DNA from 4 places in the Enterobacter sp. 4974935 genome. Region 2 is predicted to be linked to each of the others. Evidence: predicted binding sites of a transcription regulator. Region 2 holds the regulator's gene; each other region holds the start of a gene.
The links. Region 2 encodes sigma-54, which starts transcription at its own class of promoters, with help from an activator protein. Its sites were predicted from a motif close to GTTGGCACANNTTTCGCTNT; they were not measured.
Positions count from the first base shown of each region.

Region 1: a site for sigma-54 is predicted at 2,243-2,262, ahead of glnA (glutamate--ammonia ligase). Genes of this name have one in related genera too.
Region 3: a site for sigma-54 is predicted at 4,199-4,218, ahead of glnK (P-II family nitrogen regulator). Genes of this name have one in related genera too.
Region 4: a site for sigma-54 is predicted at 7,089-7,108, ahead of AC4OVS_RS08520 (branched-chain amino acid ABC transporter substrate-binding protein). Genes of this name have one in related genera too.

Region 1 is NZ_JBZWGT010000003.1:4,418,370-4,426,185, reverse strand. Features, by position in the region: gene ompL (porin OmpL) at 1-67, shown strand, start outside; gene typA (ribosome-dependent GTPase TypA) at 147-1,970, opposite strand; gene glnA (glutamate--ammonia ligase) at 2,348-3,757, shown strand; gene glnL (nitrogen regulation protein NR(II)) at 3,925-4,974, shown strand; gene glnG (nitrogen regulation protein NR(I)) at 4,986-6,398, shown strand; gene AC4OVS_RS22375 (YshB family small membrane protein) at 6,509-6,619, shown strand; gene hemN (oxygen-independent coproporphyrinogen III oxidase) at 6,720-7,816, opposite strand, start outside.
Region 2 is NZ_JBZWGT010000003.1:313,491-321,306, reverse strand. Features, by position in the region: gene lptC (LPS export ABC transporter periplasmic protein LptC) at 1-379, shown strand, start outside; gene lptA (lipopolysaccharide ABC transporter substrate-binding protein LptA) at 348-902, shown strand; gene lptB (LPS export ABC transporter ATP-binding protein) at 909-1,634, shown strand; gene rpoN (RNA polymerase factor sigma-54) at 1,682-3,115, shown strand; gene hpf (ribosome hibernation promoting factor) at 3,138-3,425, shown strand; gene ptsN (PTS IIA-like nitrogen regulatory protein PtsN) at 3,508-3,999, shown strand; gene rapZ (RNase adapter RapZ) at 4,045-4,899, shown strand; gene npr (PTS phosphocarrier protein NPr) at 4,896-5,168, shown strand; gene mtgA (monofunctional biosynthetic peptidoglycan transglycosylase) at 5,208-5,933, opposite strand; gene elbB (isoprenoid biosynthesis glyoxalase ElbB) at 5,930-6,583, opposite strand; gene arcB (aerobic respiration two-component sensor histidine kinase ArcB) at 6,816-7,816, opposite strand, start outside.
Region 3 is NZ_JBZWGT010000003.1:3,309,296-3,317,111, reverse strand. Features, by position in the region: gene AC4OVS_RS17195 (Lrp/AsnC family transcriptional regulator) at 42-500, shown strand; gene AC4OVS_RS17190 (SmdA family multidrug ABC transporter permease/ATP-binding protein) at 531-2,285, shown strand; gene AC4OVS_RS17185 (SmdB family multidrug efflux ABC transporter permease/ATP-binding protein) at 2,278-4,059, shown strand; gene glnK (P-II family nitrogen regulator) at 4,271-4,609, shown strand; gene amtB (ammonium transporter AmtB) at 4,645-5,931, shown strand; gene tesB (acyl-CoA thioesterase II) at 6,025-6,885, opposite strand; gene AC4OVS_RS17165 (YbaY family lipoprotein) at 7,089-7,616, shown strand; gene AC4OVS_RS17160 (MGMT family protein) at 7,654-7,816, opposite strand, start outside.
Region 4 is NZ_JBZWGT010000003.1:1,537,812-1,545,627, forward strand. Features, by position in the region: gene AC4OVS_RS08480 (DUF4225 domain-containing protein) at 1-31, shown strand, start outside; gene AC4OVS_RS08485 (hypothetical protein) at 34-357, shown strand; gene AC4OVS_RS08490 (LysR substrate-binding domain-containing protein) at 387-1,313, shown strand; gene AC4OVS_RS08495 (hypothetical protein) at 1,319-1,789, opposite strand; gene AC4OVS_RS08500 (ABC transporter ATP-binding protein) at 1,953-2,669, opposite strand; gene AC4OVS_RS08505 (ATP-binding cassette domain-containing protein) at 2,666-3,541, opposite strand; gene livM (high-affinity branched-chain amino acid ABC transporter permease LivM) at 3,538-4,812, opposite strand; gene AC4OVS_RS08515 (ABC transporter permease subunit) at 4,824-5,738, opposite strand; gene AC4OVS_RS08520 (branched-chain amino acid ABC transporter substrate-binding protein) at 5,807-6,928, opposite strand; gene AC4OVS_RS08525 (YecA/YgfB family protein) at 7,340-7,816, shown strand, end outside.

The sequences.
Region 1 (7,816 bases), 4.1 Mb from region 2:
GGACCGATGGAATGATTACAACCGCGAGCAGTACCGGATCCGTTTAGGGTTACGTTATTCGTTCTAATAAAAAAGCCGCTGATCGCTCAGCGGCTTTTCGTTGCCGGGTGGCGCTTGCGCTTTACCCGGCCTACGGCATAACCGAATTACTCTTCTTTCGCACCGCGCATAGCACGTTTACGATCGTTCTCGGTCAGGTGACGTTTACGGATACGAATTGACTGAGGCGTCACTTCTACCAGTTCGTCATCATCGATGAATTCCAGAGCCTGCTCCAGCGTCATCTTGATCGGTGGAACCAGAACCGTTGCTTCGTCAGTACCGGACGCACGCATGTTGGTCAGTTTCTTACCGGTCAGGCAGTTTACCGTCAGGTCGTTAGAACGGCTGTGAATACCGATGATCTGGCCTTCGTAAACTTCAGCACCGTGACCCAGGAACAGCTTACCGCGATCCTGCAGACCGAACAGCGCAAACGCAACCGCTTTACCCTGACCGTTGGAGATCAGTACGCCGTTGTTACGCTGGCCCACTTCGCCCGGACGGATGTCGTCATAGTGGCTGAAGGTGGAGTACAGCAGGCCGGTACCGGAGGTCATGGTCATGAACTCAGAACGGAAGCCGATCAGGCCACGGCTTGGGATCACGTAGTCGAGACGTACGCGGCCTTTGCCATCTGGATTCATGTTTTTCAGGTCGCCTTTACGCTCACCCAGTGCCTGCATGACAGAACCCTGGTGCTGCTCTTCAACGTCCAGCGTTACGTTTTCGAATGGCTCTTGTTTACGGCCATCGATTTCGCGGAAGATAACTTTCGGACGGGATACCGCCATCTCGAAACCTTCACGACGCATGTTCTCAATCAGAACAGACAGGTGCAGCTCACCACGACCGGAAACGCGGAATGCATCAGCGTCTTCGGTTTCTTCAACGCGCAGCGCAACGTTGTGCACCAGCTCTTTGTTCAGGCGGTCAAGGATCTGACGAGAGGTAACGAACTTACCTTCTTTACCACAGAACGGAGAGGTGTTGACGTTGAAGAACATGGATACGGTTGGTTCATCAACGGACAGGGCTGGCAGCGCTTCGACGTTCTGCGGATCGCAGATGGTATCGGAGATGTTCAGTTCACCCAGACCGGTAATAGCGATGATGTCGCCCGCTTCAGCGATGTCGCTCTCGATACGCTCAAGACCCAGGTGAGTCAGAACTTTACCGACTTTACCGTTACGGGTTTTGCCTTCGCTATCGATGATAGTGACCTGCTGGTTAGGCTTCACTTTACCGCGCTTGATACGACCAATGCCGATTACGCCAACATAGTTGTTGTAGTCGAGCTGGGAGATCTGCATTTGCAGGGTGCCTTCCAGGTCAACGTTTGGCGCAGGAACGCGGTCAACAATCGTCTGGTACAGCGGAGTCATGTCTTCCGCCATGTCTTCGTGATCCAGACCGGCGATACCGTTCAGCGCAGACGCATAAACGATAGGGAAGTCCAGCTGTTCGTCGGTCGCGTCGAGGTTAACGAACAGGTCGAAGACCTGGTCAACAACCCAGTCAGGACGCGCGCCAGGACGGTCAACCTTGTTGATCACAACGATAGGTTTCAGGCCGTGGGCAAATGCTTTTTTGGTCACGAAGCGCGTTTGCGGCATAGGGCCATCAAATGCGTCAACCACCAGCAGCACGGAATCCACCATGGACATCACGCGCTCAACTTCACCACCGAAGTCGGCGTGCCCTGGGGTATCAACGATGTTGATACGGTAGTCATTCCATTTGATAGCGGTGTTTTTGGCGAGGATGGTAATCCCACGCTCTTTCTCCAAATCGTTGGAGTCCATCACACGCTCTTGAGTTTCGGCACGAGCATCAAACGTACCGGACTGCTGTAGCAGCTTGTCAACCAGGGTAGTTTTACCATGGTCGACGTGCGCGATGATGGCGATATTACGCAATTTTTCGATCACAACTTTGCCTCAGGCATTTAGAAATAGCGCGTTATTGTACACGGATTAATCGCACTACAAAACAGGATCACAAACATCCCCCGCAAACAAGTATTGCAGAGATGCTTTGTGATCGCTTTCACGGAGCGGTAAAAGGGCACTTTAACGTAAATTGCACCAATATGGTGCTCAATGTTCACACTGAAGCACTATAATGGTGCAACGAATCCAATGTGGTGCAGCCCTTCTGCACTATGGTGCGCATGATAACGCCTTTTTGGGGTGTTTTAAAAGTTGGCACAGATTTCGCTTTACAGAAATACAGTAAAAATATGGCAGCCCAGCCGATTTGAAGACCTCGTTACCACGACGACAATGACCAATCTGGAGAGTTAAGTATGTCCGCTGAACACGTTTTGACGATGCTGAACGAACATGAAGTGAAGTTTGTTGATCTGCGCTTCACCGATACCAAAGGTAAAGAACAGCACGTCACGATCCCTGCTCATCAGGTGAACGCCGAATTCTTTGAAGAAGGCAAAATGTTTGACGGCTCCTCCATTGGCGGCTGGAAAGGCATTAACGAATCCGACATGGTTCTGATGCCAGATGCAACCACTGCGCTCATTGACCCGTTCTACGAAGAACCTACGCTGATCATCCGCTGCGATATCCTGGAACCTGGCACGCTGCAAGGCTATGACCGTGACCCACGCTCCATCGCAAAACGCGCTGAAGAGTACCTGCGTTCTACCGGTATTGCAGACACCGTTCTGTTCGGGCCAGAGCCAGAGTTCTTCCTGTTCGACGACATCCGTTTTGGTGCTTCCATTTCTGGTTCCCACGTCGCTATCGATGACATCGAAGGCGCATGGAACTCTTCCACCAAGTACGAAGGTGGTAACAAAGGTCACCGTCCGGGCGTGAAAGGCGGTTACTTCCCGGTTCCTCCGGTCGATTCTTCACAGGACATCCGTTCTACCATGTGTCTGATCATGGAAGAGATGGGCCTGGTTGTTGAAGCGCACCACCATGAAGTGGCAACGGCTGGCCAGAACGAAATCGCCACCCGCTTCAACACCATGACCAAAAAAGCGGACGAGATTCAGATCTACAAATACGTTGTGCACAACGTTGCGCACCGTTTCGGTAAAACCGCGACCTTCATGCCAAAACCCATGTTTGGCGACAACGGTTCCGGTATGCACTGCCACATGTCCCTGTCCAGGAACGGTACTAACCTGTTCTCTGGCGACAAGTACGCGGGTCTGTCCGAGCAGGCGCTGCACTACATCGGTGGTGTTATCAAACACGCTAAAGCGATCAACGCCCTGGCGAACCCAACCACTAACTCCTACAAGCGTCTGGTCCCTGGCTACGAAGCACCAGTAATGCTGGCGTACTCTGCCCGTAACCGTTCTGCTTCTATCCGTATCCCGGTGGTTGCGTCTCCGAAAGCGCGTCGTATCGAAGTGCGCTTCCCGGACCCGGCGGCTAACCCATACCTGTGCTTCGCAGCACTGCTGATGGCCGGTCTGGACGGTATCAAGAACAAGATCCATCCGGGCGAAGCCATGGACAAAAACCTGTACGACCTGCCGCCAGAAGAAGCGAAAGAGATCCCACAGGTTGCCGGCTCTCTGGAAGAAGCCCTCCAGGCGCTGGACGCAGACCGCGAGTTCCTGACCGCTGGCGGCGTGTTCACCGATGAAGCTATCGACGCTTACATCGCGCTGCGTACCGAAGAAAACGACCGCGTTCGCATGACGCCGCACCCGGTTGAGTTCGAACTGTACTACAGCGTTTAATTGATTTGTTTTACCCGGCGCATACGCGTCGGGAGTCGTTGCCGTGGAAACTTTAGCCCATCTTCGGATGGGCTTTTTTCTCCACCAACAACCTGATCTCACGCGCTTTTTACCTCTAAAACGCTATACTGCACTAAAATAGTGCAACGACTCCAGGAGACTGCTGAATGGCAACTGGCACGCTGCCCGATGCTGGGCAGATCCTCAATTCTTTAATTAACAGTATTTTGCTGGTCGACGACGAGCTGGCGGTGCATTACGCCAACCCGGCGGCGCAGCAGCTGCTCGCCCAAAGCGCCCGTAAACTGTTTGGCACGCCGCTGCCAGAACTGCTGAGCTATTTCTCGCTGAATATTGGCCTGATGCAGGAGAGTTTGCAGGCGGGTCAGGGCTTCACCGATAACGAAGTGACGCTGGTGATTGACGGACGCTCGCATATTTTGTCCCTCACCGCACAGCGTCTGCCAGATGGCATGATTCTGCTGGAAATGGCGCCGATGGATAACCAGCGTCGTCTCAGCCAGGAGCAGCTTCAGCATGCGCAGCAGATTGCGGCGCGCGACCTGGTGCGCGGGCTGGCCCATGAGATCAAAAACCCGCTGGGCGGCTTACGCGGTGCGGCACAGCTTTTGACCAAAGCGCTGCCTGACCCTGCCCTGGCGGAGTATACCAACGTCATTATTGAGCAGGCGGACCGTCTGCGTAATCTGGTCGATCGCCTGCTCGGGCCGCAGCAGCCAGGGATGCACGTTTCAGAAAGCATTCACAAGGTCGCGGAGCGGGTGGTGAAACTCGTCTCGATGGAGCTGCCGGATAACGTCACGCTGGTGCGTGACTATGACCCAAGCCTGCCGGAGCTGGCGCACGATCCGGACCAGATTGAACAGGTGCTGTTGAACATTGTGCGTAACGCGTTGCAGGCGCTGGGCCCGGAGGGTGGCGAAATTATTCTGCGTACCCGCACCGCGTTCCAGCTGACGCTGCACGGCGTACGTTATCGTCTGGCAGCACGTATTGATGTGGAAGATAACGGACCGGGGATCCCGCCGCATCTCCAGGACACCCTGTTCTACCCGATGGTCAGCGGTCGCGAAGGCGGCACCGGGCTGGGGTTATCCATAGCCCGAAATTTGATTGACCAACACTCCGGCAAAATTGAATTTACCAGTTGGCCGGGACATACCGAGTTTTCGGTTTTCCTGCCGATTAAAAAATAAAGGTGACGTTTATGCAACGAGGGATAGTCTGGGTAGTCGATGACGATAGCTCCATCCGTTGGGTGCTTGAACGCGCGCTCACAGGAGCGGGATTAAGCTGCACGACGTTTGAGAGTGGCAGCGAGGTGCTCGACGCACTCACCACCAAAACGCCGGACGTTCTGCTCTCGGATATTCGCATGCCGGGAATGGACGGACTGGCGCTCTTAAAGCAGATCAAACAGCGCCACCCTATGCTTCCGGTCATCATAATGACCGCCCACTCCGACCTGGATGCTGCCGTCAGCGCGTACCAGCAGGGCGCGTTTGATTACCTGCCAAAACCGTTTGATATCGACGAAGCCGTTGCGCTGGTTGAGCGCGCTATCAGCCACTATCAGGAGCAACAGCAGCCCCGCAATGCCCCCGACTTTGGACCAACGACGGACATCATCGGTGAAGCGCCAGCCATGCAGGACGTGTTTCGCATCATCGGGCGTCTTTCGCGTTCGTCTATCAGCGTCTTGATTAATGGTGAATCAGGGACCGGTAAAGAGTTGGTCGCACACGCCCTGCATCGCCACAGCCCGCGGGCGAAAGCCCCCTTTATCGCCCTGAACATGGCAGCGATCCCTAAGGATTTAATTGAATCTGAGCTGTTCGGCCACGAAAAAGGGGCATTTACCGGAGCCAATACCATTCGTCAGGGACGCTTTGAACAGGCTGACGGCGGCACGCTTTTCCTGGATGAAATCGGCGATATGCCGCTGGATGTACAGACCCGACTGTTGCGCGTGCTGGCAGATGGACAGTTTTACCGCGTGGGCGGGTATGCGCCGGTGAAGGTGGACGTACGCATTATCGCCGCGACGCACCAGAACCTGGAGCTGCGCGTACAGGAGGGGAAATTCCGTGAGGATTTATTCCATCGTCTGAACGTGATCCGCGTCCACCTGCCGCCGCTGCGCGAGCGTCGGGAAGATATCCCGCGTCTGGCGCGACATTTCCTGCAGGTGGCGGCCCGCGAGCTGGGCGTGGAAGCCAAGCAGCTTCATCCGGAAACGGATGCCGCCCTCACCCGTCTGGCGTGGCCGGGCAACGTGCGTCAGCTGGAAAACACCTGTCGCTGGCTGACGGTGATGGCCGCCGGCCAGGAAGTGCTGATTCAGGATTTACCGGCAGAACTGTTTGAAGCCACCGTGCCCGAGAGCACCGCAGGACATACGTTGCCGGACAGCTGGGCGACGCTGCTGGCGCAGTGGGCAGATCGCGCGCTGCGTTCCGGTCATCAAAACTTGCTCTCTGAAGCACAGCCTGAAATGGAGCGCACGCTGTTGACCACCGCGCTTCGTCATACCCAGGGCCACAAACAGGAAGCGGCTCGCCTGTTGGGATGGGGTCGAAACACCCTGACGCGCAAGCTGAAAGAGCTGGGAATGGAGTGATCTTACTCCGCTGTGTAAAGGTTACTAATTGAGCGCAAAGTGCCGTTATTTTGCGCTTTACTGTTCCGATGAGTTTTGTATGATCGTGCCCGGAAACAGGGGGGAGCATCATGCTGGAATCATTAGTGACTTTGCTTTCGAGCGGAGCAGCAGAAAGCCACACGCCACAAACTGCCGTTGCGGCGGTGCTGTGTGCGGCGCTGGTTGGGCTGTTTAGCTAACGAGCTGTCGATGAAAAGCCGGGTGGCGGCTTCGCCTTACCCGGCCTACATAGTTGCGAGTTGTAGGCCGGGTAAGCGAAGCGCCATCCGGCATTGCAACTTAAATCACGCGCGAGAACTGCTGTAAACGCGCTTTCTGGCGCAGATAGGCATCGAAGCACATGCAGATATTACGAATCAACAGACGCCCCTTCGGCGTGACGACCACCGCGCTCTCCGACACATCCACCAGCCCGTCTTTCGCCAGCGGCGCAAGAAGCTTCAGGTCTTCGGCAAAGTAATCGCTGAATTGCAGATCCCATTGCGACTCCACCTCGCGGAATTCGAGACGGAAGTTGCAGATAAGCGCCTTAATCACATCACGACGGAGGCAGTCGTCGCGCGTTAACGCAATGCCGCGCCACAGCGCGTTGCCCGTTTCATCAACCTGCTGGTAATACAGCTTCAGCTCTTTTTGGTTCTGGGCGTAGCAGTCGCCAATCATGCTGATAGCGGAGACACCCATTCCGAGCAGATCGGTATCGCCCTGGGTGGTGTAACCCTGGAAGTTACGGTGGAGAACACCTTCGCGCTGGGCAATCGCCAGTTCGTCGTCAGGGCGGGCAAAGTGATCCATCCCGATAAACTGATAGCCGGTTTCGGTCAGCGAGGCGATGGTCTCCTGCAAAATGTCCAGCTTCTGCTGGGCGGAAGGCAGATCCGCATCTTTGATTTTGCGCTGCGCGGCGAACAGCGTCGGCAGGTGCGCATAGTTAAAGACGCTCAGACGGTCCGGGTTGAGCTCAGCCACGCGTTTAAGCGTGTAGGCGAAGCTCTCCGGCGTCTGCTTCGGCAGGCCGTAAATCAGGTCTATATTCGTTGAGGTAAAGCCGATTTCACGCGCATGGTTGAGTAAGGCAAAGATAAACGCTTCATCCTGCTCGCGGTTGACCAGGCGCTGTACTTCTTTGTTGAAGTCCTGTACGCCCATACTCAGGCGGTTGAAGCCTTCGGCGCGTAAATGATCCAGCACATCCAGCTCGATTTCACGCGGATCGACCTCGATCGAAATTTCAGCGTCGTCGTTAAAACTGAAATTGCCGCGCAGTAGCGCCATCAGGCGGCTGATCTGCGCTTTATTCAGATAGGTTGGCGTACCGCCGCCCCAGTGAAGCTGGCTGACGTGACGGCCTTTAAACAGCGGTGCGCGGTGCAGAA
Region 2 (7,816 bases):
TGTAGAATATTTTTCAGATGACGGTACTTCGTGGTTTACCCAACCGGTCATGACCACCTTTGATACGGACAAAGTGCCGACGTGGTCTATCAAGTCTGACCGGGCAAAACTGACAAATGACCGTATGCTTTACCTGTATGGTCACGTTGAAGTCAACGCCCTGACCGCTGACGCGCAACTGCGAAAAATTACGACGGATAACGCCCAGATCAACCTGGTCACCCAGGATGTCACGTCGCAGGATTTAGTCACCCTGTATGGCACAACATTTAATTCCAGCGGTTTAAGAATGCGCGGGAACTTACGCAGCAAAAACGCCGAGCTGATTGAAAAGGTTAGAACCTCCTATGAAATTCAAAACAAACAAACTCAGCCTTAAAGTTGTTATCGCCAGCGCGCTGCTGGCGGCCAGTCTTCCCGCGCTTGCTGTGACTGGCGACACCGAACAGCCGATTCATATTGAATCCGATACCCAGTCTCTGGATATGCAGGGTAACGTCGTCACCTTTACCGGCAACGTGGTCATGACCCAGGGCACCATCAAAATCAACGCCGACAAAGTGGTCGTTACCCGACCGGGCGGCGAGCAGGGCAAAGAGATTATCGATGGTTATGGCAACCCGGCTACCTTCTACCAGATGCAGGACAACGGCAAGCCGGTGAAAGGCCATGCCTCGCATATGCACTATGAACTGGCGAAGGATCTGGTCATCCTGACCGGTAATGCTTACCTGGAACAGCTGGACAGCAATATCAAAGGCGACAAGATCACTTATCTGGTGAAAGAGCAGAAAATGCAGGCCTCCAGTGAAAAAGGCAAACGCGTCACGACCGTTCTTGTGCCTTCGCAATTGCAGGACAAGAACAACGGCCAGGCTCCGGCACAGAAAAAGAGTAACTAATTCGTTATGGCAACTTTAACTGCAAAAAACCTCGCGAAAGCGTATAAGGGCCGCCGCGTCGTCGAAGATGTCAGTCTGACCGTCAACTCCGGCGAAATCGTGGGTTTGCTTGGCCCTAACGGGGCGGGTAAAACCACGACCTTCTACATGGTGGTGGGCATTGTCCCGCGTGACGCCGGCAACATCATCATCGATGATGAAGATATCAGCCTGCTGCCACTGCATGCCCGCGCGCGTCGTGGCATCGGCTATCTGCCGCAGGAAGCCTCCATCTTCCGCCGCTTAAGCGTTTTCGACAACCTGATGGCCGTGCTTCAGATCCGTGACGATCTGACCAGCGAGCAGCGCACTGACCGTGCGAACGAGCTGATGGAAGAGTTTCATATCGAACATCTGCGTGACAGCCTCGGTCAGGCGCTGTCCGGTGGTGAACGCCGCCGCGTTGAGATTGCGCGCGCGCTGGCAGCAAACCCGAAATTTATCCTGCTGGATGAACCGTTTGCGGGCGTTGACCCCATCTCCGTTATCGATATCAAACGTATTATTGAGCACCTGCGCGACAGCGGGCTTGGCGTACTGATCACGGACCACAACGTTCGTGAAACGCTGGCCGTGTGTGAGCGCGCCTACATAGTGAGCCAGGGCCATCTGATTGCCCACGGCACGCCACAGCAAATCCTCGAAGATGAGCATGTTAAGCGCGTGTACCTTGGGGAAGACTTCAGACTCTGATAGGGTAGAGGTTAAGTCACGCCGAACCGGAGAAAAACGCTCTGAACATGAAGCAAGGTTTGCAATTACGGCTCAGCCAGCAACTGGCCATGACGCCGCAGCTACAACAGGCAATCCGTCTGTTGCAGCTGTCCACGTTAGAACTCCAGCAGGAGCTCCAGCAGGCGCTGGACAGCAATCCGCTGCTGGAGCAAACCGATCTTCATGACGAGGTAGACGCTCAGCAGACGCAGGACACAGAAACGCTCGACTCCGTAGATGCGCTCGAACAGAAAGAGATGCCGGAGGAACTGCCGCTGGATGCCAGCTGGGATGAAATCTACACCGCGGGTACCCCTTCCGGGACGCGTGCAGATTACCAGGACGATGAACTCCCGGTCTACCAGGGCGAAACTACCCAGTCGCTTCAGGACTACCTGATGTGGCAGGTGGAGCTGACGCCTTTCTCCGATACCGATCGCGCCATTGCCACCTCGATTGTCGATGCCGTTGACGACACGGGCTATTTGACCGTGACGCTGGACGAGATTCTGGAAAGCATCGGCGATGACGAGATTGAACTGGAAGAGATCGAAGCCGTCCTGAAACGCGTTCAGCGTTTCGACCCGATTGGCGTCGCCGCGAAAGATCTGCGCGACTGCCTTCTGATCCAGCTTTCGCAGTTTGCCAAAGAGACACCGTGGATTGATGAAGCCCGGCTCATCATCAGCGAGCATCTGGATTTGCTGGCAAATCACGACTTCCGCACCCTGATGCGCGTCACGCGCCTCAAAGAAGAGGTGCTGAAGGAAGCGGTGAATCTGATCCAGTCACTCGATCCGCGTCCGGGGCAATCTATCCAGACCAGCGAACCGGAATACGTTATTCCTGATGTGCTGGTGAGAAAACACAATGGCCGCTGGGTCGTTGAACTGAACGCCGACAGCATTCCTCGCCTGCAAATCAACCAGCAATACGCCTCCATGTGCACCAGCGCCCGTAACGACGCTGATAATCAATACATTCGCAGCAACCTTCAGGAAGCACGCTGGTTGATTAAGAGTCTGGAAAGCCGTAATGACACGCTGCTGCGCGTCAGCCGCTGTATTGTCGAACAGCAGCAGGCATTCTTTGAGCAGGGCGAAGAATTTATGAAACCGATGGTGCTGGCGGACATCGCCCAGGCCGTCGAGATGCATGAATCAACCATTTCCCGCGTGACCACGCAGAAGTATCTGCACAGCCCACGCGGTATTTTTGAGCTTAAGTATTTCTTCTCCAGCCACGTGAACACCGAAGGCGGCGGCGAAGCCTCGTCAACAGCTATTCGCGCCCTGGTGAAGAAGTTGATCGCCGCGGAGAACCCCGCGAAGCCACTCAGTGACAGTAAGTTAACCACCATGCTGTCCGATCAGGGTATTATGGTGGCACGCCGTACTGTCGCGAAGTATCGAGAGTCTTTATCCATTCCGCCGTCTAACCAGCGTAAACAACTGGTTTGACACAACCGATAAGGAAGACACTATGCAGCTCAATATCACCGGACATAACGTCGAAATTACTGAGGCTTTACGCGATTTTGTAAACGCTAAGTTCGCGAAACTCGAGCAGTATTTCGAGAGGATCAACCAGGTCTATGTTGTGTTGAAAGTGGAGAAAGTGACGCATATCTCGGATGCGACCCTGCACGTCAACGGAGGGGAACTTCATGCCAGTGCGGAAGGGCAAGACATGTACGCGGCTATCGACGGCTTGATTGATAAGCTTGCGAGACAGCTCAATAAACATAAAGATAAACTGAAACAACACTAATTGTCCGGGCAGTTAACGGGTGCAGGACGGCCTGTTGTGAAACACAACAGGCCATTTGTACAGTTAGCGCTTAGGTGAAATTATGATAAACAACGATTCCGCTCTTCAACTGAGCAATGTCCTTAACCAGGATTGTACCCGCAGTGGCGTTCACTGCCAGAGCAAAAAACGTGCGCTGGAAATCATCAGTGAGCTGGCCGCAAAACAGCTGGGTCTGCCGCCGCAGATCGTGTTTGAAGCCATTCTGACCCGTGAAAAAATGGGCAGTACCGGCATCGGCAATGGCATTGCGATCCCGCATGGCAAGCTGGAAGAAGATACGCTGCGTGCCGTGGGGGTGTTTGTGCAACTGGAAACGCCTATCGCTTTTGACGCCATCGATAACCAGCCTGTGGATCTGCTCTTCGCGCTGCTGGTTCCTGCCGATCAGACCAAAACCCACCTGCACACGCTGTCGCTGGTTGCCAAACGTCTGGCGGATAAAACCATTTGTCGTCGACTGCGCTCAGCTCAAAGTGATGAAGAACTTTATCAAATTATCACTGAAGCAGAAGGCAATCAGGATGAGGCATAATCGGGAAAGGGCCTTCAGAACGGCTTCCCTGAGGAGAAACGGAACATGGTGCTGATGATCGTCAGCGGTCGTTCGGGGTCCGGGAAGTCCGTGGCCCTGCGCGCGCTGGAAGACATGGGATTTTACTGCGTAGATAACCTGCCGGTAGTGCTGTTACCCGATCTGGCGCGGACGCTGGCGGACAGGCAAATCTCTGCCGCCGTCAGTATTGACGTGCGTAACATGCCGGAATCGCCGGAAATCTTCGAGCAGGCAATGAACAGCCTGCCGGAGTGCTTCTCGCCTCAGCTCTTGTTCCTGGATGCTGACCGCAACACGCTGATCCGCCGTTACAGCGATACACGTCGTTTGCATCCGCTCTCGAGTAAAAATCTTTCGCTGGAAAGCGCCATTGATAAAGAGAGCGATCTGCTTGAGCCGCTGCGTTCCCGGGCCGACCTGATTGTCGACACCTCAGAAATGTCCGTCCACGAGCTGGCGGAAATGCTGCGTACTCGCTTACTCGGCAAGCGCGAGCGCGAACTGACGATGGTGTTTGAATCCTTCGGCTTTAAGCACGGTATCCCTATCGATGCGGATTACGTTTTTGATGTGCGTTTCCTGCCGAACCCACACTGGGATCCGAAACTGCGTCCGATGACCGGTCTGGATAAGCCGGTGGCGGCGTTCCTCGACCGACACACAGAAGTACACAATTTTATCTACCAGACGCGAAGCTACCTTGAGCTATGGTTACCTATGCTGGAGACAAACAATCGTAGCTATCTGACGGTGGCGATTGGCTGTACCGGCGGTAAACATCGTTCGGTCTACATTGCCGAACAGCTGGCCGATTACTTCCGCTCACGCGGGAAGAACGTCCAGTCCCGTCATCGCACGCTGGAAAAACGCAAAACATGACCGTAAAACAGACCGTCGAAATCACCAATAAGCTGGGCATGCATGCGCGCCCGGCGATGAAGCTGTTTGAACTGATGCAGGGTTTTGATGCTGAGGTGCTGCTGCGCAACGATGAGGGAACCGAGGCAGAAGCCAACAGCGTGATTGCGCTGCTGATGCTGGATTCTGCCAAAGGCCGCCAGATTGAAGTTGAAGCCACCGGCCCGCAGGAAAAAGAAGCGCTGGCGGCAGTGATTGCCCTGTTTAACGCCGGGTTTGACGAAGATTAACGTTCGCCACGTCGGCGGGTAGCGCTGCGCTTACCCGCTTTACATAAGATTATTTCGCTCCATAAACCCTTCCCCACCCAGCTGACGCATCTGGCGCATAATCCACGCCTGGCGGCTTCGCACGTAGCCTGACGGCGCGCTGGCCTTAAAACGCAGCGGGTTCGGCAGCACGGCGGCAAGCAGTGCCGCTTCGGACATAGTCAGCCTGCTGGCGGGCTTGCCAAAATAGCGCTGCGATGCCGATTCGACGCCAAACACGCCGTCACCAAACTCCGCGATATTCAGGTAGACGGTCAAAATGCGTTTTTTGCTCCACACCGTCTCGACGCCCAGCGTCAGCCCGGCCTCCAGCCCTTTTCTCACCCAGCTGCGACCGTCCCATAAGAACAGATTTTTTACCGTCTGCTGAGAAAGCGTCGACGCACCGCGGACGCGGTTTTCATGACGTTCATTATGATCCAGCGCCTTCTCGATAGCCGCCACGTCAAAACCCCAGTGCTCCGGGAATTTCTGATCTTCTGCCGCAATGACCGCCAGCCCCATCCACGGGGAGATTTCATCCATGCCGACCCAGTCTGAGTGGGCAACATAGCCAAAATCACCCGAGAGCCAGGCGCTAATCTGCCGCTCTGCCATCACGGCCGAGAACGGGACGGGCAGGATGCTGAACAGCGCAATGCCTCCGCCCCAAAAAACGGCCAGGACCAGCACAATACGCAGCAGGATCCGTTTTAACCACCCGCCAGGGGATAATTTACGACTCATTCGGTAAGAACCAGCACTCTGTCCACCAGCTTTTCAATGCCTGCAGCAGCCTCGGCAATGTTCTGCGCCAGCATATACGCCGGTGTGGTGACGATTTTATTGTCCTCATCCACCACAATGTCGTCTACCGGACATGGCACGTGTTCGCCGCCCATATCTTCGACAATTTCAGCAGTATCAATGTCGGTTCCGATCGTGAGCCGCAGCGGGAAATCAAAAATCTTCGGCAGCATGGCTGGCGCAATGCAGATAAAGCCCTGCGGCTTACCTGCCGCATGCATCGCCAGCGATAGCGCTTTCAAATCGGGATCGACATGGCACGCCGCGCCTTGCGTTGCAAACGTGCTCAGGTTTTTCGCCGCGCCAAAGCCGCCCGGCACGATGAGCGCATCTAGCTCAGCCGCATCGGCCTGTACCAGCGGATGAATATCCCCGCGCACAATACGTGCCGCTTCAATCAGCACGTTACGGCTTTCCGCCATTGGCTCGCCGGTAAGATGATTAACCACGTCTGCCTGCGTTTTATCCGGAGCGAAGCAGATAACGTCGGCCCCCTGACGCGATAATGCCAGCAGCGTTAATACGGTTTCATGTATCTCTGAACCATCGTAAACGCCACATCCGCTCAGCACGACACCCACTTTCTTCATTCTGACGATCCTTCTATGCAACTCGCTGAAGCACATTAAAAATTCTGATTAAAACGCTATGCTTCACACATTTCACTGATTCATGTAACAAACTGTTTAAGATTTGCTATCTTATCTGCGTGCAGCCTTAATTTTCAGGCGGCGTCCATGCGAAAACAACCCATAAAAATCAGGCGCAGCCACGATTTCCCTGGTGTTGGCGCAGTATTCGCGCACCCCGGTATAGCCGGGGTCATTTTTTTCGGGATTCTACCCAGGCTTTCAGCACTGCCACATCGTTTTGCCACTCTTGTTTCATCTCTTCAACCCAATCACCTACGTTATCTTCCCAGGCAGGTAAATCAGGCGACTGAATCTGTTGGCCCAGCTGCTGGAGATGGCGTAACCCGACTGAACCAGCTGCGCCTTTGATTTTATGTCCCTCTTCGACGATGCCCTTCTGGTCACGCGCCGTCAGGTTGGATTCGAGCACGTTCAGATAGCCCGGCATCATTTTTTCGAACACGGCCAGGCCATCGGTGATCAGTTTGGGTCCCACCAGATCGATATACTGCTCCAGCATGGCGGTATCCAGTATCGTTTGGGTTTTGGCGCTATCAACAGACGTCATGGTGCTCTCCTCTTCATCACAGGTATCCCAGAACTTCTTGATCATCGCCGTCAGGGCAGGTACTGCCAGCGGCTTGCTGAGCACATCGTCCATACCGGCCTCGAGGTACTCTTTTTTATCTTTCAGCACGTTTGCGGTCAACGCAACCAGCGGCGGCAGCTCGTCAGGAGCATATTTGCGCGTCAGCTCGCGGGAGATATCCAGCCCGGTCATGTCCGGTAGCTGAATATCGAGCAGCACCAGGTCGTACTCGCCCGGCGTGAACATCTCCAGCGCGGCTTTGCCGGTCATCGCGACATCCACGCTGTTACCGAGTTTTTCCAGTACCGACCGGGCGACAATGACGTTCAGCTCAATATCTTCAACCAGCAGGACGTGCAGGGCTGGAAGCGGCATATCGTCGTTCTCAAACGTATCTTCCACTTCTTCAGCAACAGCAGGGGCGTGGACGGTAAGCGTAAAGGTGGAGCCTTTACCCGGCTGGCTGGCAACGGTGATATCCCCACCCATACTTTTCGCCAGACGTTTCGACACCGCCAGGCCAATGCCCGTGCCGGTCGCCGGTTTACCGCCGTGGCTGTCTTTAACCTGATAATACATGGCGAAGATCTTATCCTGCTCAT
Region 3 (7,816 bases), 3.0 Mb from region 2:
AAATAGAATGTAAGGAGAATAATTTTCTCTGGGAGGTGGATATGCTAGATAAAATTGACCGCAAGCTGCTTTCTTTGCTGCAAAGCGACTGCACCCTCTCTTTGCAGGCGCTGGCAGATGCCGTTAATCTGACCACCACACCGTGCTGGAAGCGCCTCAAGAAGCTGGAAGACGATGGCATTCTGCTGGGACGTGTGGCGCTGCTGGACCCCGAAAAACTGGGGCTTGGACTGACCGCCTTCGTCCTGATAAAAACGCAGCATCACAGCAGCGAATGGTACAGCCGCTTCGTCACCCAGGTTTCCGACATGCCCGAGGTGCTCGGCTTCTGGCGCATGGCGGGGGAATACGACTATCTGATGCGCGTTCAGGTGGCAGACATGAAGCGCTACGATGATTTTTACAAGCGGCTGGTCAATAGCGTACCGGGCTTGTCCGATGTCACCTCCAGTTTCGCCATGGAACAGATTAAATACACCACAGCGTTACCCATTGAATAAATTCATAAAATATCTTCAGGAAAAGACCGCGTGCGATTATTTGCCCAATTAAGCTGGTACTTTCGTCGGGAGTGGCAACGCTACCTCGGCGCGGTGGCCCTGCTTATTATCATTGCCATTTTGCAACTGATCCCGCCTAAAGTGGTGGGATACGTCGTGGATGGTGTTACGGAACAACATTACACCGCCGCACGGGTGATGATGTGGGTCGGTACGCTGGTGTTGACGGCCGTGGTGGTTTACCTGCTGCGTTATGTCTGGCGCGTGCTGCTGTTCGGCGCGTCCTATCAGCTTGCCGTTGAGCTGCGCGAGGACTTTTACCGCCAGCTGAGCCGCCAGCACCCTGAGTTTTATCTGCGTCATCGTACCGGGGATCTCATCGCCCGCGCCACAAACGATGTGGACCGTGTGGTGTTTGCCGCCGGTGAAGGGGTGTTAACGCTGGTGGATTCCCTGGTGATGGGCTGTGCGGTACTGATTGTGATGTCTACGCAAATTAGCTGGGAGCTCACGCTGCTGGCGCTGCTGCCGATGCCGCTGATGGCGCTGGCGATTAACCGCTACGGCGAGCAGCTCCATGAACGCTTTAAGCTGGCGCAGGCGGCGTTCTCGTCGTTAAACGATCGCACCCAGGAGAGCATGACCAGCATCCGCATGATCAAAGCGTTTGGTCTGGAAGACAGGCAGTCCGCGCTGTTTGCGGCCGACGCCGCCGATACCGGTGCGAAAAACATGCGCGTGGCGCGTATAGACGCCCGCTTTGATCCGACAATCTATATTGCGATTGGCATGGCGAACCTGCTGGCGGTGGGCGGCGGCAGCTGGATGGTGGTGCGAGGCACCATGACCCTCGGGCAGTTAACCAGCTTTGCGATGTACCTCGGGCTGATGATTTGGCCGATGCTGGCGCTGGCCTGGATGTTTAACATCGTTGAACGTGGGAGCGCCGCCTACAGCCGTATCCGCGCCATGCTGGCGGAAGTGCCGGTAGTGAACGATGGCAGCGAGCCGGTACCGGAAGGTCCGGGTGTTCTGAAGGCTGATATCCGCGTCTTTATCTACCCGCAAACGGAACATCCGGTGCTTGAAAACGTCAGTTTCACGCTGCGTCCTGGTCAGATGCTGGGCATCTGCGGCCCGACGGGCTCCGGTAAAAGCACCATTCTGTCACTGATTCAGCGCCATTTTGACGTGAGCGAAGGCGATATCCGTTTCCATGACGTCCCCCTGCCACGTCTGCTGCTGGATGACTGGCGCAGCCGCCTGGCGGTCGTCAGCCAGACGCCGTTTTTGTTTTCAGACACCATAGCCAACAATATCGCGCTCGGGTGCCCGACGGCGACACAGGACCAGATCGAGCATGTGGCGCGCTTAGCCAGCGTCCATGAGGATATTCTGCGCCTGCCGCAGGGCTACGACACAGAAGTGGGTGAGCGGGGCGTTATGCTCTCCGGTGGACAAAAACAGCGTATCTCTATTGCCCGCGCGCTGCTGCTGGACGCTGAGATCCTGATTCTGGATGATGCGCTGTCCGCGGTTGACGGGCGTACCGAGCATCAAATTCTGCATAACCTTCGCCAGTGGGGGGAGGGGCGCACGGTCATCATCAGCGCGCACCGTCTGTCGGCCCTTACCGAAGCCAGTGAAATTCTGGTGCTTCAGCACGGGCATATTGCTCAGCGTGGTCAGCATGAGCAGCTTGCCGGGCAGGCCGGCTGGTATCGGGATATGTACCGCTATCAACAGCTTGAAGCTGCGCTGGATGAGGAGGTCACCGATGCGTAAGTTTGGACAGATGTGGCCGACGTTAAAACGGCTGCTCGCCTATGGCTCACCGTGGCGCAAACCGCTTTCCATCGCCGTGCTGTTACTGTGGATCGCCGCGATTGCGGAGGTGACCGGTCCGCTGCTTATCAGCTATTTTATCGATAACATGGTGGCGAAAAGCTATCTGCCGCTGGGGCTGGTGGCGGGGCTGGGTGTGGCGTATGTCGGGCTACAGCTGACGGCGGCGGGGCTGCACTATGCGCAGTCGCTGCTGTTTAACCGGGCCGCCGTGGGCGTGGTCCAGCAGCTACGCACGGATGTGATGGATGCCGCGCTGCGTCAGCCGCTGAGCGAGTTTGATACCCAGCCGGTCGGGCAGGTTATTTCGCGCGTCACCAATGACACCGAGGTGATCCGCGACCTTTATGTGACCGTTGTCGCAACGGTTCTGCGCAGTGCCGCATTGATTGGCGCGATGCTGGTGGCGATGTTCAGTCTGGACTGGCGGATGGCGCTGGTGGCGATCGCTATTTTCCCGGCGGTGCTGATTGTGATGGTAATTTACCAGCGCTACAGCACGCCGATTGTTCGTCGCGTGCGCGCTTACCTTGCAGATATCAATGATGGCTTCAACGAAGTGATCAACGGCATGAGCGTTATCCAGCAGTTTCGCCAGCAGGCGCGTTTTGGCGAGCGAATGGGAGAAGCCAGCCGCTCGCACTATATGGCGCGGATGCAGACGTTACGTCTGGACGGCTTCCTGTTACGCCCGCTGCTGAGCCTCTTCTCTGCGCTGGTGCTGTGCGGGATGTTGATGCTGTTTGGCCTGACGACGCGCGGAACCATTGAGGTGGGAGTGCTGTACGCGTTTATCAGTTACCTTGGCCGTCTTAACGAACCGCTGATTGAACTCACTACGCAGCAATCGATGCTGCAACAGGCGGTAGTCGCGGGTGAGCGTGTGTTTGAGCTGATGGACAGGCCGCGTCAGACCTATGGCGATGATGAACGTCCGCTGGAAAGTGGATCCATAGCGTTTGATCATGTCTCGTTTGCCTACCGCGACGATCAGCTTGTCTTGCAGGATATCAACCTCGAGGTACCGTCGCGCGGTTTTGTCGCCCTGGTTGGGCATACCGGCAGCGGCAAAAGCACGCTCGCCAGTTTGCTGATGGGCTACTATCCGTTGACGCAGGGGGAGATCCGTCTGGATGGACGGCCTCTTTCCGCGCTTAGCCACAACGCGTTGCGTAAAGGCGTCGCGATGGTGCAGCAGGATCCGGTAGTGCTGGCGGATACCTTTTATGCCAACGTGACGCTGGGACGATCTTTCACGCCTGAGCAGGTATGGGAGGTGCTGGAAACGGTGCAGCTGGCAGATCTGGCGCGCGGGTTAAGCGAGGGGATCAATACCCGGCTGGGCGAGCAAGGCAATAACCTCTCTGTCGGGCAAAAGCAGCTCCTGGCGCTGGCGCGCGTGCTGATTGAGACGCCGCAGGTGTTGATTCTGGATGAAGCGACCGCAAGCATCGACTCCGGTACCGAACAGGCGATCCAGCTGGCGCTGGCTGCCGTGCGGGATCGCACTACGCTGGTGGTGATCGCTCACCGCCTCTCAACGATCGTCGATGCCGATACCATTCTGGTGCTGCACCGTGGCCAGGCCGTTGAACGGGGTACGCACAAAGCGCTGCTCGAGGCGAAAGGACGCTACTGGCAGATGTATCAGTTGCAGCTGGCAGGCGACGAGCTGGCCGCCAGCGTGCGCGAGGAGGAGTCGCTCAGCGCCTGATGCACCATAACAAGGCAATGCGCTAACAGTCTTAACCGTTGGTGCAAAACTGAAACGCACCCTGCACTGCCATGGTGCGTTTTTTTTCACCCCTTCGCGGCGCATGCGCGCCGCGGCGCTTTCCTCCTCACATTTCACTTCTGGCACACCCTTTGCAATATACCTCTCGTGTTAGCTGCGGCCATTACCGAATTCTGACTGGAGGGGATATATGAAGCTGGTTACGGTGGTAATCAAACCATTCAAACTCGAAGACGTGCGTGAAGCGCTGTCTTCCATGGGTATTCAGGGACTGACTGTCACCGAAGTGAAAGGCTTTGGGCGTCAGAAAGGTCATGCCGAGCTTTATCGCGGGGCGGAATACAGCGTTAACTTCCTGCCAAAAGTGAAGATTGATGTGGCGATTGCCGACGATCAGCTTGATGAGGTGATTGATGTCGTCAGCAAAGCGGCCTACACCGGAAAAATTGGCGACGGCAAAATTTTCGTTGCCGAACTACAGCGCGTCATTCGCATCCGTACCGGCGAATCTGACGAAGCGGCGTTGTAAGTAACTCCTGGCACACAGTGATAGGGATCGAGAAAATGATGAAAGCAACAATGAAAACAGGTCTGGGTTCGCTGGCACTGCTGCCGGGCCTGGCAATGGCTGCACCTGCTGTGGCAGACAAAGCCGATAACGCCTTTATGATGATTTGCACCGCGCTGGTGCTGTTCATGACGATTCCGGGGATCGCGCTGTTTTACGGCGGCCTGATCCGCGGCAAGAACGTACTCTCCATGCTGACGCAGGTTGCCGTCACGTTCGCGCTGGTGTGCGTGCTGTGGGTGGTTTACGGTTACTCGCTGGCCTTCGGGGAGGGCAACGCCTTCTTCGGCAACGTTAACTGGGCGATGCTGAAAAATATCGAACTGACCGCGGTAATGGGCAGCTTCTATCAGTATATTCATGTCGCGTTCCAGGGCTCATTCGCGTGCATCACCGTGGGGCTGATTGTGGGCGCGCTGGCTGAGCGTATCCGCTTCTCTGCGGTACTGATTTTCGTGGTGGTCTGGCTGACGCTCTCCTATGTCCCGATTGCGCATATGGTCTGGGGCGGTGGTCTGTTGGCTTCCCATGGCGCTCTGGACTTTGCGGGCGGTACCGTTGTTCACATCAACGCCGCCGTAGCAGGTCTGGTAGGCGCATACCTGATTGGTAAGCGCGTGGGCTTCGGGAAAGAAGCATTTAAGCCGCACAACCTGCCGATGGTCTTTACCGGCACCGCCATCCTCTACTTTGGCTGGTTCGGCTTCAACGCAGGTTCAGCCAGCGCCGCTAACGAAATCGCCGCGCTGGCCTTCGTGAATACCGTGGTGGCAACTGCCGGGGCCATCCTCTCATGGGTATTTGGCGAGTGGGCCGTTCGCGGCAAGCCATCCCTGCTGGGTGCCTGTTCTGGGGCGATTGCCGGTCTGGTAGGTATTACGCCAGCATGCGGTTACGTGGGCGTGGGCGGCGCATTGCTGATCGGTATCGTCGCGGGTCTGGCGGGGCTGTGGGGCGTTACCGCACTGAAACGTATTCTGCGCGTTGACGATCCGTGTGATGTATTCGGCGTACACGGTGTGTGCGGCATTATCGGCTGTATCATGACCGGAATCTTTGCTGCACAATCTTTGGGCGGCGTAGGTTATGCTGAAGGCGTGACCATGATGCATCAGGTGCTGGTCCAGCTTGAAAGTATCGCGATTACGGTTGTCTGGTCGGGAGTTGTAGCTTTTATCGGCTACAAGCTGGCCGATATGACCGTGGGGCTGCGCGTACCGGAAGAGCAGGAGCGCGAAGGTCTGGACGTCAACAGCCACGGCGAGAATGCGTACAACGCATAATTTGAGTGCCTTGCCGGGTGGTGGCTTCGCCTTACCCGGCCTGAAAAAGTGAAATTTGCAGGCCCGGTAAGCGTAGCGACCGGGCTTTTTACCTCACCCGCGATTACGCATCACACCTTCCTGCACGGTAGAAGCCACCAGCACACCATCCTGGGTGTAAAACTCCCCGCGAACAAAACCGCGTGCGCTGGACGCAGAGGTACTTTCTACGCTGTAAAGCAGCCACTCGTTCATATCGAAAGGACGATGGAACCACATGGAATGGTCAATCGTGGCGACCTGCATCCCTTTTTCCAGGAATCCCACGCCGTGCGGCTGTAGCGCAACCGGCAGGAAGTTGAAATCCGACGCATAACCCAGCAGATACTGATGCACGCGCAAGTCTGCCGGTACGCTGCCGTTGGCGCGGATCCACACCTGGCGGGTGGGCTCAGCAGTATGCCCCTTCATTGGGTTATGAAATTCGACCGGGCGGATCTCCAGCGGTTTATCGCACAGAAACTTCTCTTTTACCTGCGGCGGCAGCAGATGTGCGAGTGCGCGGGCAATTTCGGTTTCCGATTTCAGATCGTCCGGCGATGGGGCAGACGGCATCTGTTTTTGATGCTCATAGCCCGGCTCTGGCGCCTGGAAGGAGGCGGTCATGTAGAAGATGGGTTTCCCATGCTGGATGGCCGCCACACGGCGAGCGCTGAAGCTTTGGCCGTCACGCAGAACTTCCACGTCGTACACAATCGGTTTAGCGCTGTCACCGGGGCGTAAAAAGTAGCTGTGGAATGAGTGCACCAGACGGTCTGCCGGAACGGTCTCCTTAGCGGCATATAGCGCTTGCCCCACGACCTGGCCCCCAAAAACCTGGCGTAAGCCTAAATCTTCGCTCTGTCCGCGAAAAAGCCCTTCTTCTATTTTTTCCAGGTTCAGCAATGTCAGCAGATTGTTCAGTGCCTGACTCATAGTGGTCCTCAATAAACGCCGTGGCGAAAGATACGCTGAGTATAACGCAGAAACGATAGTGGTCCGATGGGTAGAATTATCTTAATACCTGGGCAAAATTAGGCATAAATCCGTGATTTGTGCCACACTTGTTTACGTTATGTGAATAAAACGACATCGGATGGGATCGATCCCGCCGGTGCATTGATGATAAGGAGACTTCAATGAAACTCGTGCCTATGTTAAGCGGTGTTGCAATGGCGGTGGCGTTGTCCGCCTGTGCGGATAAGAGTGCCGATGTAGCGGTGCCAACGGCGACCCCAAACGGGATTAACACCCTTTCACAGCAAGCTATTCGACAGCCTAACGTGTCCGGTACCATCTGGATCAAACAGAAAGTCGCTCTGCCGCCGGACGCGGTTTTAACGGTCACGTTATCCGATGCGTCTCTGGCGGATGCACCGTCTAAAGTCCTTGCACAGCGTGCAGTTCGTACAGAGGGTAAACAGGCGCCGTTCAGCTTTGTGCTGCCGTACAACCCGTCTGACGTTCAGCCTAACGCGCGTATCCTCCTGAGCGCGGCGGTAACGATCAACGATAAGCTGGTCTTTATCACCGATACCGTGCAGGAAGCGGTCAACAAAGGGGGCACCAAAATCGACCTGACCCTGGTCCCGGTGCAGCAGACTGAAGTGCCTGTGGCAACGCAGACCAATCAGCCGACCTTGCCTACACCGCCAACACAGTTGTAACTTTCTTTCGCCCTCTTCATCTTGACGGGAGAGGGCGTCAGTATTCCCAGCGATACTTCTGCATATCTATCTGTCCCGTCCCGGACACCTGCACCCCTTCTGAGAGTAATGCCTGACGCTGGCGCTGCAAGTCTGGCCCGGTGAGGGAAATGGCACCATGGCGATTAACGACCCGGTGCCATGGTAACGTACTTCCCTCC
Region 4 (7,816 bases), 1.2 Mb from region 2:
GCAGATGTACCAGATAGCAAAAGAGAATTGATTATGTCTCAAGAGTTAGAATTTTCGCTTCATCCACCTGTTTGGCCTGCCGTGGCCTATTTCATTGTATCTATTGCAATTTTTTTCTTGCTTTATCTCGGCAAACTAAAAGTTAACAGGCTGCATAAATACCCGCTATTTATCGCGTATAGGGTGTTTGTAATCGCTATTGCAGCCGTTCAGATAAACATCTTTGCCAATGGCTACGAGTTTGTCAGCAGCTTTTTGCATATAGATTTTGACCCCTATCGCTGTGACTCGGTATATTGGGGATCATTGTTTTTCACCATAATTTACTTGCTGGCGTTGCCCCGGAACAAGTTTTAGCATAATGAAATTTTCATTTAAGGGACGCTATGTCTTTACCGCCATTGTATGCACTGCGTGCGTTTGAAGTTGCTGCGCGGTTGAACTCCTTCAGTAAAGCCGCTGAAACGCTCAATATTACGCCGGGCGCGGTCAGCAGACATGTCCGTACCCTTGAACTGTGGTTCGACTGCGAGCTTTTCAAAAGGCTAGGTCCTCGCGTGGAGGTCACTGAAGCCGGGCGAGTGCTTGCCGGACAGCTGAACGAAAGCTTCACGAGCATTGAATGGGCCTGCCGGGCATTTCGCAGTGAAAACCATCTGCTGCGGTTAAAAACACCCAGCACCCTGACCATGAGATGGCTTCTCGACGTGCTGCGATCTTTTCGCAACAACCATCCAAAACCGCAGGTGGAGATTGCCAGCGTCTGGATGGACATTGACACCGTTGATTTCAGTCTTGAGCCATACGACTGCGCCATCCTTCTCGGTAATGGCCGTTTTGGTGAGACAACGGAAAGCCAGCTGCTTTTTCATGAATGGCTTATCCCGGTTTGCACCCCATCGCTTATCGAACCGGCCCGGCAGCAGCTTTCGCAATGCGATTTGATCCATCCTTCACCGGACAGACGTGACTGGCGGCGCTGGCTGCGAAGAACAGGATTGTTTCCGGGGCTCGATATGAGCAGCGGCATGGTGTTTGATACCCTTGAACAGGGAAGTATCGCCGCGATGAACGGGCACGGCATCGCTATCGCCGACCTGCATCTCACGCTTGATGCCCTGAAAAGCGGCCTGCTGGGCCTGCCGTTCAGGGAAGCTATCGCGACGGGAGATGGTTACTACCTCGTCTGGCCAAAAAATTCGCTCAAAAGAGAGAGCATCCAGCACCTTCTGGGCTGGCTGCAAAACCATACCCCGGTCGTTCCGGCTCTGGATATCGATTACCTGGAATACGATGAAAGCCGGGTTTATTAATACCGTTATGAGTAAGAGATGTTTGCCATCTTTTTATAGCGTTCTGGCAAAGCGCTGTTCAGGCTGAGTACCTTATCCAGAATATAAAATGCTGGCGTGTTTTTCTGCTGCTCAGCGTCAATAATTGCACCGCGTAATATCGTGGCGGCAGACGAAATCCTGTGAAAATATTCTTCAGTCTCATGCGTCTGTAATTCACCCGACGTGGCGTAACGCACGTGCGGCCAGCCGGAGAAGTCGAGCAGCGGAAGGGGCTTTCCTGCTTCAGGATGACAGGCTGAAATCAGCGCAGCCGCTTGCTTAGGGTCGCGATGGGCAACGGACAGCATGTATACGCGCTGCGAAAACGGTGACAGAGCCTCTGAGTGATGTTTCTTAGCCATAAGCATGGCCATAAAATCCTGTAAATCATCGGCTGAATCGGTGTCAGGTGGTAATACAGTTTTCATTAACTGATATAACGCATCAAGTGTCATATTTGCCCCGGATCCTCTTATCATTATTATTCAGTTTGCGGCTGAACGTTTTATCGACCCACGCAAAGGCGGGTCGTAAAGATGATATTTGAATGCGGTCGCATCAGAAAAACGATTAATAATGGCAATCACTGTGAGTTTTTCTCACTATAGCCTCCAGGCTTCACACGCCGCCCAGGTACGCCTTCCTCACCTCCGGATCCTTCAGCAACGCCTCGCCGCTGCCGCTTAACCGAATCTGCCCGTTAACCATCACATAGCCGCGGTCGGACAACTTCAGCGCGTGGTGGGCATTCTGCTCGACCAGAAAAATCGTCATTCCGTTACGGGCCAGTTCGCGCAGCGTCTGGAAGATCTGTTTAACCACGATGGGTGCGAGGCCGAGGCTGGGTTCATCCAGCAGCAGAAGTTTAGGACGGCTCATCAGCGCCCGGGCAATAGCCAGCATCTGCTGTTCACCGCCGGAGAGCGTCATCGCCCGCTGGTTACGCCGCTCCTTGAGGCGAGGGAAGAGGTCGAACATGCTTTGCATATCTTCAGCTGCATGCTGATTGCCGACGGGGATTGTCCCCATCAGCAGGTTCTCTTCTACAGACATATCCGGGAAAATGCGTCGTCCCTCAGGTGCCTGCGCGATGCCGCCGGTGGCAACATAGTGGGTGGATTTGTGGCTGATATCCTCGCCGCAGAAGAGGATCTGCCCGTTGCGGATCCGGGGCTGACCAAAGACAGACATCAGTAATGTTGACTTCCCCGCGCCGTTAGCGCCAATCAGGGCCACGGTTTCCCCTTTGTTTACCTCAAGTGAAACCTGCTTCAACGCCTGGATCACCCCGTAAAAAACGTCCACATTATGAAATTGAAGCATCGGTGCGCTCACAGATTAACCTCGGTTTCGTCGGTGCCCAGATACGCGGCAATCACTTTTTCATTGTGCTGGATCTCAGCCGGTTTACCTCTGGCAATCACATCGCCGTGATCGAGCACAATGATGTCATCTGAAATGCCCATCACCATCCCCATATCATGCTCGATCAGCAAAACCGTGATGTCGTGGTGGTCGCGCAGGAACCGGATGATCTCGCTCAGCTTGTGCGTCTCCACCGGGTTCAGGCCGGCAGCAGGTTCATCGAGACAAATCATCTCCGGGCCGGTGCACATGGCGCGGGCGATTTCGAGGCGTCGTTGCTGGCCATAGGACATTTCCCCGGCCAGACGGTTCGCGCAATCTACCAGATCCACCACCTCCAGCCAGTAAAACGCCCGGTCCAGCGCCTCGTTCTCTGCCCGACGATACGCAGGGGTGTTCAGCACCCCCGCCAGCAGATTGCGGTTGACGCGCATGTGCTGTGCCACCAGCAGGTTTTCCACAACGGACATCTCGCGGAACAGGCGGATGTTCTGAAACGTGCGCGCAAGACCCGCGCGGTTCACCAGATGCGTGCCGCCAAACATCTTATAGAACAGGCGTTGACCAAGCTGCGCCGGGCTGAGCCAGTCGCCCGGCTGGAGTTTCTGGCCGAGCACCTGAATGACATTGGTGGTTTTATTTCGTGCATTGAACAGAATGTTGCCGCCGGAGGCCCGGTAGAAACCGGTCAGGCAGTTAAAGACGGTTGTTTTTCCCGCGCCGTTAGGCCCAATGAGTGCAGTAATAGAGCCGCGCTGCACCTCAAGATTGATGTCGTTTAAGGCCTTGATCCCGCCGAAGTGCATCATCAGATGTTCTACACGCAAAATCGTTGCGTTCATGGCGCCACTCCTTTACGCACGGCAAATCCGCTGCGGTTGATGCGGATCAGACCGCGAGGACGCCAGATCATCATCACCACCATCAGCATGCCAAACAGTAGCACGCGGTATTCCGCAAAGCTGCGCAGCAGTTCCGGCGTGACGGTCAGCACAAAGGCGGCCAGTACGACGCCGACGGTGGAGCCCATCCCGCCCAGGACCACAATCGCGAGGATGAGGGCCGATTCAAAAAAGGTGAAAGAGGTGGGGTTAACAAACCCCTGCCAGGTGGCAAAAAACACCCCGGCGATACCTGCCGTCGATGCGCCCAGGGTGAAGGCCGAGAGTTTGACCAGAACGTGGTTGAGCCCCATGGAACGGCAGGCAATCTCATCCTCACGGAGCGCTTCCCACGCCCGTCCAATGGGCATTCGGGTCAGCCGGTGTTTAATGTACAGCACCAGCATGACTACCAGGAAAAGCACCGCATAGATGAAAATAAACTTCATGTTGGGGTTATAGGTCAGGCCGAAGAACTCGTGGAAAGGGATGCCACCTTCTTTGGCGCGTCGGCCAAACTCCAGGCCAAAAAAGGTCGGAGCAGGGGCTGAAACGCCGTTAGGCCCGCCGGTGAAGGTGAGCCAGTTGTTCAGCACCAGGCGGATGATCTCGCCAAACCCGAGCGTGACGATGGCGAGATAATCTCCGTGCATGCGCAGCACCGGAAAGCCGAGCAGGGCGCCCGCGCCCGCAGCCATTAGCGCCGCCAGCGGCAGCATGCTCCAGAACCCAAGCCCCAGATACTGATACCCGAGCGCCAGCCCGTAAGCGCCGATGGCATAGAAGGCGACATAACCCAGATCCAGCAGCCCTGCCAGGCCAACGACAATGTTCAGCCCAAGACCGAGCAGGACGTAGATCAGTCCGAGTATAGCGACCGTCAGAACGTATTTTGTGGCCACAAACGGGAAGCAGATCGCCAGCGTGACAATCAGCGGAATGATCCAGCGCATGCGGCTTTTATACGCCGGTGGCCGGACATACACCCCCGCATTGTCGGATTCAAACCGCGCCTGTAAACGTCTTCCGGCCGCCGTAGCTGAAAAGGCGCTCAGCAAAAAGCGTCCCAGCATCACCGTGCCTACAATCCACGCCAGCCGCTGGCCGTCAAAGGTAAAGCTGTAACCATCCAGTATCACGCCCGCAATCGGGCCGAAAATAATCAGGGCGATCATTCCGGAAAAAATCGCGTCCAGAATGCAGCGCTTCAGGGAAAAGCCGTCAGAGGTCATCGCGTTGTTCCTTACACTTTAGCCACGACAGGGCGGCCCAGCAGCCCCTGAGGACGGAAGATCAGGATTAATACCAGCAATCCAAACGAGAACACGTCTTTATAATCCGAGTTCACCATCCCGGAGAATTGCGCTTCTGCGACGCCCAGAATCAGCCCGCCAAGCATCGCACCGGGCAGAGAGCCGATGCCGCCCAGCACCGCCGCCGTAAAGGCCTTGATGCCGATAACGAACCCGACGTAAAAATCAAAGGTGCCGTAATTCATGGTGATCAGCACGCCCGCCAGCCCGGCCATGGCTGCGCCGATAACAAACACCAGCGAAATAATTCTGTCGGTGTTGATACCCAAAATGGAGGCCATCTTACGATCCTGCTGCACCGCACGGCACATGCGCCCTAAGCGGGTACGGTTGATAATCCAGGTCAGCACCAGCATGCCCGCGAACGAGGCGATGAGAATAAAGACTTTGGTATAGGTTATCTGGACAAACCCTTCGCCGAGGTGAAAACGCAGCACGCCATCCAGCATGGTCGGTACGCCCTGCTGCCGCGGGCCCTGACTGAGCTGGACGTAGTTTTGCAGTATCAACGACATCCCGATGGCCGAAATCAGCGGCGCCAGACGCGTCGAATTGCGTAGCGGCTTATAGGCGATGCGCTCAATCGTCCAGCCATAAACGCCGGTGACCACGATGGTGAAAACAAGGGTTCCCAGGATCAGCAGCGGAAAGGAGTGGAGTCCAAAAAACGCCAGCAGGGCCAGGCCAATGGCCGAGAGATAGGCGGAGATCATATACACTTCGCCGTGGGCGAAATTGATCATACCGATGATGCCGTACACCATGGTGTAGCCGATGGCGATAAGACCGTAGACCGAACCCAGCGTTAAGCCATTAATTAATTGTTGCAGGAAGAATGTACTCATGGTCGCGCACCTGAATAAAGGGTTACGCCGACAGTCAGACCTGCCGGCGTTGAGCAGATTCCGTCCCGTTATGGCACTTCTTTATATTTGCCTTTGTCGTCCCACTGGTAGACCACGTAGTCAGACACTTTGAGGTCACCTTTGCTGTCCCAGGCTTTTTTACCCATCACCGTGTCGACAGGGTTGGCCTTCAGCCACTCGCTGGCTTTTGCGGAATCCGTCCCTTTCGTGGCCTTGAATGCCGCTGCGATAGCCTGCACAGACGCGTAGGCGTAGAGGGTGTATCCTTCTGGTTCAAATTTACCGGCGCGGAATTTCTCGATGACGGCTTTTCCGTCCGGGATCAGGCGCGGGTCTTTACCGAAGGTCATGTAAATACCGTTGGTGTACTGCGCCCCACCGGCGGCGGTGACCATCTCTTCATTGACGATACAGTCTCCCGAGAAGAACTTCGCCTGCACGCCCTGTTCACGCATCTGGCGAACCAGCGGGCCCGCTTCCGGGTGACAGCCCCCGAAGAACACCACGTCTGGTTTTTGTGCGCCAATTTTGGTCACCAGCGCGTTAAAGTCTTTTTCCCCGCGGGACAACCCTTCGTACATCACTTCCTTAACGCCGCGTTTCGCCAGCGCCGCTTTAGTGGCGTCCGCCAGCCCCTGACCGTAGGTGTCTTTATCGTGGATGATGACGACCCGTTTGGCTTTAAGCTTATCAAGAATAAAATCGCTGGCGACCTGGCCCTGCTGGTCGTCACGTCCGCACATGCGGAACATATCGCTCATGCCCCGCTCGGTAATAAGCGGGTTCGTTGAGCCGGGGGTGATGGAGAGGATCCCGGCATCGCTATAGACCTCGGAGGCGGGCATGGTCGACGAGGAGCAGAAGTGGCCGACGACCGCTTTCACTTTATCCTGATCGACTAAGCGGTTGGCGACGGCAACGGCCTGTTTGGGTTCGCAGGCGTCATCGCCCTGAACCAGTTTGATTTTCTCACCGTTGATCCCGCCAGCGGCGTTAATGTCTTCCGCCGCCTGCGTAGCGCCATGCCAGTATTGATCGCCATAGGTTGCGTTCGGGCCTGTGAACGGCCCGGCCACGCCGATCACGATATCGGCCTGTGCAGAAAAGGCCGTCACCAGACAACCGGCCAGCAACAGGGAGAGGGGAGTTTTGGTAAATTTCAGCGACATTATTATGTTCCTTAGCAAAGAGGTTTTTGCACCAGGTATAAACCCGAACGCCTGATGGCATCGTAAATCCAAAAACAAGAGCGAGAACAAAATGCACTTTAGAAGCAATCTCGTGCTTAATACGGCGAGGATCCCACGCACCGCGAAGCGCGCAGAACATTAAGCAAAAAGGTTGCCAGAATGGTTAATCCCTTGACCGGGTCACAACACGTTGAGTATAGAGCGCCGTTTTATGCGCCTTTGCGGGATGAGATGAATTTACAGCGGAGATCACATCTCCTTAACAACAAAGCCCATAAGTTGTGCAACGGTCACGATTTGCACGTTTTTGCAGCAATAAAGACCTAAACTTCAGATAGGCATGCGCGGCGATATATGTCAGGATCGTTTTTTTTATCAGGAGTATCAGCAATGGCTGAAGGCCCATTAAATGAAAGCGAGATGGCGTGGCTGGAAGAGACATTAATCTCTTACGGACACGACGATGCATCCGTGATTGACGTGTCCGAACTGGACGGCATGCTTACCGCAGTACTTTCCGGTCCCGTTGTGGTGGAGCCCGACACCTGGCTGGTAGCGGTATGGGGTGGTGAGAAGTATATTCCACGCTGGAAAAACGATCGTGAAATGAACCGTTTTATCGATCTCTGCTTTAAGCACATGAACGATATTGCCGAGCGCCTGAGCGAATACCCGGATCAGTTTGAACCGCTGTTTGGCTATAACGACGTTGACGGTCAGAGCTATACCGTAGTGGAAGAGTGGTGCTATGGCTACATGCGCGGCGTGGCGCTGACGGACTGGTCATCCCTGCCGGAAGCGCTGGAAGCGGATCTGGCGGTGATTGCCCTGCACGGAACGGAAGAGAACAGCGAGAAGCTGGAAGCG